DNA from 2 places in the Streptomyces sp. NPDC033221 genome. Region 2 is predicted to be linked to the other one. Evidence: riboswitches for the same ligand, from Rfam matches in the RefSeq annotation. Region 2 holds a riboswitch; the other holds the start of a gene.
What was found. A riboswitch is a leader RNA that binds a small molecule or an ion and turns the genes downstream of it on or off. The one in region 2 is predicted to bind glycine.
Positions count from the first base shown of each region.

Region 1: another riboswitch for glycine. It lies ahead of gcvP (aminomethyl-transferring glycine dehydrogenase); the one in region 2 lies ahead of gcvT (glycine cleavage system aminomethyltransferase GcvT).

Region 1 covers NZ_JBVIQN010000029.1:9,453-12,850, forward strand. Annotated here, with positions in the region: partial or broken gene ACZ53K_RS30485 (DNA polymerase IV) at 1-1,135, shown strand, start outside; gene ACZ53K_RS30490 (PRC-barrel domain-containing protein) at 1,429-1,818, opposite strand; glycine riboswitch at 1,933-2,030, shown strand; gene gcvP (aminomethyl-transferring glycine dehydrogenase) at 2,220-3,398, shown strand, end outside.
Region 2 covers NZ_JBVIQN010000007.1:280,864-284,261, forward strand. Annotated here, with positions in the region: gene gcvT (glycine cleavage system aminomethyltransferase GcvT) at 68-1,195, opposite strand; glycine riboswitch at 1,228-1,336, opposite strand; glycine riboswitch at 1,337-1,432, opposite strand; gene ACZ53K_RS12120 (AAA family ATPase) at 1,729-2,442, shown strand; gene ACZ53K_RS12125 (hypothetical protein) at 2,640-3,398, opposite strand, start outside.

The DNA of each region.
Region 1 (3,398 bases), on a different contig from region 2:
GATGGAGCTGCTCCACGAGCTGTCGCCGCTGGTCGAGCCGCTCAGCCTGGACGAGGCGTTCGTCGACCTGGAAGCCGGCGGCATCGAGGCGGACACCGCGGCGGTGCGGGCGGTGGGGGAGCGGCTGCGGCGCGACATCAGACGCCGGACGGGGCTGACCGGGTCGGTGGGGCTGGCCGGGGTCAAGATGCTGGCCAAGATCGCTTCCGAGCAGGCCAAGCCGGACGGAATCGTGGTCATCGAGCCGGGCACGGAGCGGGAACTGCTCGGCCCGATGACGGTGCGCACGCTGCCCGGCGTCGGCCCGGCCACGGCCGAGACGCTGCGCCGGTCGGGCATCCACACGGTCGCCGAGACGGCGGAGGCGGGCGAGGCGGAGCTGGTACGGCTGCTGGGCAAGGCGCACGGCGCCGGGCTGTACGCGATGGCGCTGGGCCGCGACGAGCGGCCGGTGGTGGCCGAGCGGGACGCGAAATCCATATCGGTCGAGGACACCTTCGAGGTGGACCTGACGGACCGGACGCGGGTGCGGGCCGAGCTGACGCGGCTGGCCGACCGGTGTGTGCAGCGGCTGCGGGCCGCCGGGCGCTCCGGCAGGACCGTCGTGATCAAGGTGCGTAACTACGACTTCTCGACGCTGACCAGGTCGGAGACGCTGCGCGGGCCCACGGACGACCCCGGCGTGGTGCGGGAGGCCGCGGCGCGGCTGCTGGACCTGGTGGACACGACGGGCGGCGTACGGCTGCTGGGCGTGGGGGTGACCGGCCTCGCGGACTTCACGCAGGAGGACCTGTTCGCCCAGCTGGCGACGGAGAAGGCCGCCGAGGAGGAGGCCGAGCGGGAGCGCCGGGCGGCCGACGAGGCCGCGCGGATGGCCGCCGACGAGCCCGAGCGGCCCCGGCGGTGGCTCCCCGGGCTTGACGTGCTGCATGAGGACCACGGGGCAGGGTGGGTGCAGGGGAGCGGCGTCGGCCGGGTGACCGTACGGTTCGAGCAGCCGTGGACCGGGCCCGGGCGGGTCCGCACGTTCCCGGTCGAGGACCCGGCGCTGCGGCCCGGCGAGCCGCTGCCGCTGGTGGGCGGTCCGCCGGACGGGTGGCGGGACGGACTGCCCGGTGGGCCGGGCGGCTCGGGCGACCGCGAGCCAGGGGAGCCGGGCGGTTCCGGTGACCGCGAGCCAAAGGCGACGGACGGGGTCGGTGCCGACGGCTTCAGGGAGCCGGACAGGCCTGGCCTCCACGCCGCCCCTGGGGAGCCGGGCGGACCCGGCGTTTCCGGTGATCGCGAGTCCCGAGAGCCAGGCGTACTCACGAGCCCCACTAGCCCCACGAGCCCCACGAGCCGCGAGAGCCGCACGAGCCGCGAGAGCCGGGCAAGCCGCGTGCCGGAGGAGGAGCCCGGCGGCCTCGTGGCTCCGCCGCCCGGTGGTCAGTCCTCGGTGCCGGCCACCCGCCCGAACTCCGTGTCGGCGGGCGCGGCGTCCGACCCGGGCACGGGATCGGGGGCCGGGATGTCCAGACGGTAGTGGTGGTAAAGCTGTAGTTCCTGCTCCGGCGAGAGGTGGCGGCCCACCCCGAAGTCCGGCGCATCCCTGATCAGCCTGCGGTCGTAGGGGACGTGCAGCGCCTCGTCGACCAGGTCGCTGGGCTCCAGGGGCACGAACGCGTCCCGGCTGAAGATCCCGGTGCGTACGGCCGCCCATTCCGGTTCACCGGTCGCGTCGTCCAGGTACACCTCGTCGACGGTGCCGATCTTGGTTCCGTTCTTGTCGAACGCCTTGCGGCCGATCAAGCTGCGGGGATCGATATCGGTCTGCACGGTCCCTCCAAGTGGTCGCAACTGCCTTGTGACAACTACCAAACGGCACAATTCATGCCCCGGCCACTCGAAGGAACGTCCGTTCGCCGCGCTGGTAGGCTGGCGAACGGCTGCAGACCCCATGCGGGAGAGTCCTTCGTCGATCATGACGGAGGCGCCGAAGGAGCAACTCCTCCCCGGAATCTCTCAGGCTCACGTACCGCATGGACGAGGTCACTCTGGAAAGCAGGGCGGGCCACGGACGGGCACAGCGCCGGAAGCCCCTCCTCACCGACGGTGAAAGCCGGTGCCGCGTACGGGACCGGTGAAGCTCTCAGGTTGAGATGACAGAGGGGGAGGCCGTCCGGGCACCAGCGCCGTGGTGCCCCGCGTAGGTCGAAACGACCAGGAGGCCCCCGCAGATGACCACCAATCGCATCTCCCTGACCGAGCTGGAACGAGGTACCCCGTTCGAGCAGCGGCATATCGGCCCCGGTCCGGAGGCCCAGGCCAAGATGCTCGCGCAGGTCGGGTTCGGATCGCTGGACGAACTCACCGCGGCCGCCGTACCGGATGTGATCAAGAGCGCGGAGGTGCTTGGGCTGCCCCAGGGCCGTTCCGAGGCCGAGGTGCTGGCCGAGCTGCGGGCGCTCGCGGACCGTAACCAGGTGCTTGCTCCCATGATCGGGCTCGGCTATCACGGCACGTTCACCCCGCCGGTGATCCTGCGCAACGTGATGGAGAACCCTGCCTGGTACACGGCTTACACCCCGTACCAGCCGGAGATCTCCCAGGGCCGTCTAGAGGCGCTGCTCAATTTCCAGACCATGGTCGCCGACCTGACCGGCCTGCCGACCTCCGGTGCCTCCCTGCTGGACGAGGGCACGGCCGCCGCCGAGGCGATGGCCCTCGCGCGGCGCGTCGGCAAGGTCAAGCAGGGCGTCTTCCTGATCGACGCCGACTGCCTGCCGCAGACCGTCGCGGTGATCGAGACCCGCGCCGAGCCGACCGGCGTCGAGGTCGTGGTGGCCGACCTGTCCGAGGGCATCCCGGCGGAGGTGGCCGAGCGCGGCGTCTTCGGCGTGCTGCTCCAGTACCCCGGTGCCTCCGGCGCCGTACGGGACCCGCGGGCCCTCATCGAGCAGGTGCACGAGCTGGGCGCGATCGTCACCGTCGCCGCCGATCTGCTGGCGCTGACCCTGCTGACCTCGCCGGGCGAGCTGGGCGCCGACATCGCCGTCGGCACCACGCAGCGGTTCGGTGTCCCGATGGGCTTCGGCGGCCCGCACGCCGGATTCATGGCCGTACGGGAGAAGTTCGCCCGCAGCCTGCCCGGCCGCCTGGTGGGCGTCTCGGTGGACGCCGACGGCAACAAGGCGTACCGGCTCGCCCTCCAGACGCGTGAGCAGCACATCCGCCGGGAGAAGGCCACCAGCAACATCTGCACCGCGCAGGTGCTGCTCGCGGTGATGGCGGGCATGTACGCCGTGTATCACGGCCCGGACGGCCTCGCGGCCATCGCCCGCCGTACCCACCGCTACGCCTCCATACTGGCGGCGGGCCTGCGCGCCGGCGGCGTCGAGGTCGTGCACGGCGCGTAC
Region 2 (3,398 bases):
GTGGCGTGCTTGCTGCAGGGGTCTTGACAGGTGAGACGCAAAGACGGCTCGGGCGGAGGTACGCGCGTCACTTCCGGCGCTTGTAGAAGGGCAGCGCCACGACCTCGTACGGCTCATGGGTGCCACGGATGTCCACCGCCACACCGGCCGTCCCGGGCGCGGCGTGCGCGGCGTCCACGTACGCCATGGCGACGGGCTTGCCGAGGGTGGGCGAGGGGGCACCCGAGGTGACCTCGCCGATCACGGCGCCGTCCGGGCCCACGACCGGGTATCCGGCGCGCGGCACGCGGCGGCCCTCGGCGATCAGACCGACCAGCTTGCGGGGCGGCCGGGTCTCGGCGCGGTCCCGGGCCGTCTCCAGGGCGGCGCGGCCCACGAAGTCGCCGCCGTTCGTCGTCTTCTCGAACTTCACGACCCGGCCCAGGCCCGCGTCGAACGGGGTGGTGCCGGTGGTCAGCTCGTGCCCGTACAGCGGCATGCCCGCCTCCAGGCGCAGCGTGTCCCGGCAGGACAGGCCGCACGGCACCAGGCCCGCGTCCTGACCGGCCGCGGTCAGCGCCTCCCAGAGGGTGACCGCGTCCGCCGGGCGGACGAACAGCTCGAAACCGTCCTCACCGGTGTATCCCGTACGGGCGATCAGCGCCGGCACGCCGGCGACGGTGCCGGGCAGCCCGGCGTAGTACTTCAGGCCGTCCAGGTCGGCGTCCGTAAGGCCCTTGAGGATGCCGCCGGACTCCGGGCCCTGCACGGCGAGCAGCGCGTACGCGTCCCGGTCGTCGCGTACCTCGGCCTCGAAGCCGCTCGCCCGCTCGGTGAGCGCATCCAGCACGACCTGGGCGTTGGAGGCGTTGGCGACGACCATGTACTCCGTCTCGCCGAGGCGGTAGACGATCAGGTCGTCCAGGATGCCGCCCTCGGCGTCACAGATCATGGTGTAGCGGGCGCGGCCGACGGCGACGCCGCCGATGTTGCCGACGAGTGCGAAGTCCAGCAGGTCGGCGGCGCGCGGTCCGGTGACGGTGATCTCGCCCATGTGCGAGAGGTCGAACAGGCCGGCGCGGGTACGGACGGCGACGTGCTCGTCACGCTCGCTGCCGTAGCGCAGCGGCATGTCCCATCCGGCGAAGTCGGTCATGGTCGCGCCGAGCGCGCGATGCGTCGCGTCCAGCGCGGTCCGGCGGGGGGCTTCGGTCATGGTGAGGGCTCCCGGGCATGGGTGACAAGACGGTCTCCCCATCTGTCATCGGAACCTGAGAGGTTCACCGGAAGGCCGTCACCGGTCCCGGTTTGCACCTTGGGTGGAGCCACACCACGGCGGCCCGCTTTTCAGATCTGCCTCGCCCGCGCGGTATCGGGGCCTGAGAGATTCAAGGGAGGACTTGCTCCTTCGGCGCCCCGCCGTGACGGCCGGGGACTCTCCCGCGCGGATTCAAGCGGCCGGTATGCAATTGGCTGAGCGTGGCACCCGTACGAGGAACGCACACGGAGCTGTGCGGTCCGGCACATGGCGCGCACATCATCGCACGGGATCGCCGGATACAGGAGCCCTGGTCGTACCGGTGTTCGCAGGGGCGTCACAACAGTGTCCGCGGACTGTACGGATCGTGCCGTTTCCTTGAAGCGCATTACCTTTTCTTGACACTCTGCGGGTAAGGGGACGGAACCACCGGACCGGGAGGGGCGATCACGGTGCACAGGCAAGCCGCATTCGCGACAAGTCCGGGAGGCGTGCCCCCGGGCTGTGTCCCGGAGCCGGCCCCGGCCGCCGTGCCGGGGCCCCGGCGGCTGCCGCTCGGGGTGGTCCGCCCCGGCCGGGCGCGGACCGCCGCGCCGGACGCGCCGGCGGTGGACGTCGTCGACCTCAGGGACGGACGCGCCCCGCGCGAGGCGGCCGAACTGCACTTCACGGCCGGTGACGTGGTGGTCGTCTCCGGCCTGCCGGGCAGCGGCAAGAGCACGCTCATGCTCCGGCTGGTGCCCGCCCACGACCAGCAGGGCGCGGTGGTGCACCGCGTGGACTCGCAGGACGTACGGGAGCGCTGGGAGCGTGGCCGGCTGCGCCGGTTCCCGTACGCGCTCTACCGGCCACTGGTCAGGGCGGCCCACTACCGGGGGCTGCGGCAGGCGCTGCGGTCGGGGCGGAGCGTGGTGGTGCACGACTGCGGGACGCTCGCGTGGGTACGTCGCTGGCTCGCGCGCGAGGCCCGGCGCGGCGGACGCGGCCTGCACCTGGTGCTGCTGGACGTACCGCCCGGGGTCGCGCTGTCCGGGCAGCGCTCACGCGGCCGCGGGGTCTCCGGTTACGCCTTCGCCCGGCACCGGCGCGCGGTACGGCGGCTGGCCGCCCGCGCCCGGGCGGCCCGGCTCCCCGCGGGCTTCACCTCGGCCGTCCTGCTGGACCGGCCCGCGGCGGGCGCGTTGCGGCGGATCGGCTTCGAGTGAGGCCGAGGCGCGGACGGCCGTACGCTCCCTGATGTCCGCGATATCCGCAATTCCCGCGATATCCGCAATTCCTGCGATAGCCGTGATGCCGGACACCTGACGGGCCGTACGGAATGTTCCGTACGGCCCGTCAGAACCGGTCCTAGCTTCGGCATATCTCCCGCATACGCGCCTCCTCCGGACGCCCCCGGGCCGATCTAAAGGCCCAGGGCCTTGAGCAGCACCGTCGGCAGCGACAGTACGGAGTTGAGCAGCGAGCCGCCGGGCTGCTTCGCCGCGTCGTCGGCCGGCCGGCCCTCGGCGGCCGGCTGCGGGGCGGCGGGCTGCTGCCGCGGCGCGTCGTCGGCCGGCTGCGGGTCGCTGGTCGGCGCCTTCGGCTGGGCCGCCGACTGGTCGTCCGCCTCGGCCGCGGGCTCGGCGGCGGGCTGGGCGGGCCGGTCGGCCGCCTGGGTGGCGGGCTGGGCGGACGGCTGCTGACGCAGGTCGCCGAGCAGCTTGTCGATGCCCAGGATCTTGAAGATGTCCGAGACGGACCGGGCCACCGAACCGGTCAGGCTCACGGCGTCGGAGGACTCTCCCGGCGCCGGGGCCCGGAACGCGGCCAGCTCGTCCACCTGCGTGCGCAGGTTCTGCGAGGCCTGGCGCAGCTGGACGGAGTCGGCCGAAGCCGACCGGTCGGAGTCCTCGTTCAGCATGTCCGCCATCCGCTGCGCGTCCGCGAGGACGGTGTCCAGGCGGGTGCGGGCGGCCCTGACCTCCACGGAGTGGCCGCGGCTGTCGGCCGACTTCTCGGCCAGCTCGGTGGAGGCGTCCGCCAGCCTGCTGATGTCGTCGACGATGATGCTCTGGTTGCGGACCGGGGGCTTGGGGCCTTCCGACGCGGCCGCGGAACCCACGGCGCCGAGGGCGAGGGCGCCGACGGTGGCGGCGCTGACGAGGGTGGCGGCGGTCCGGTG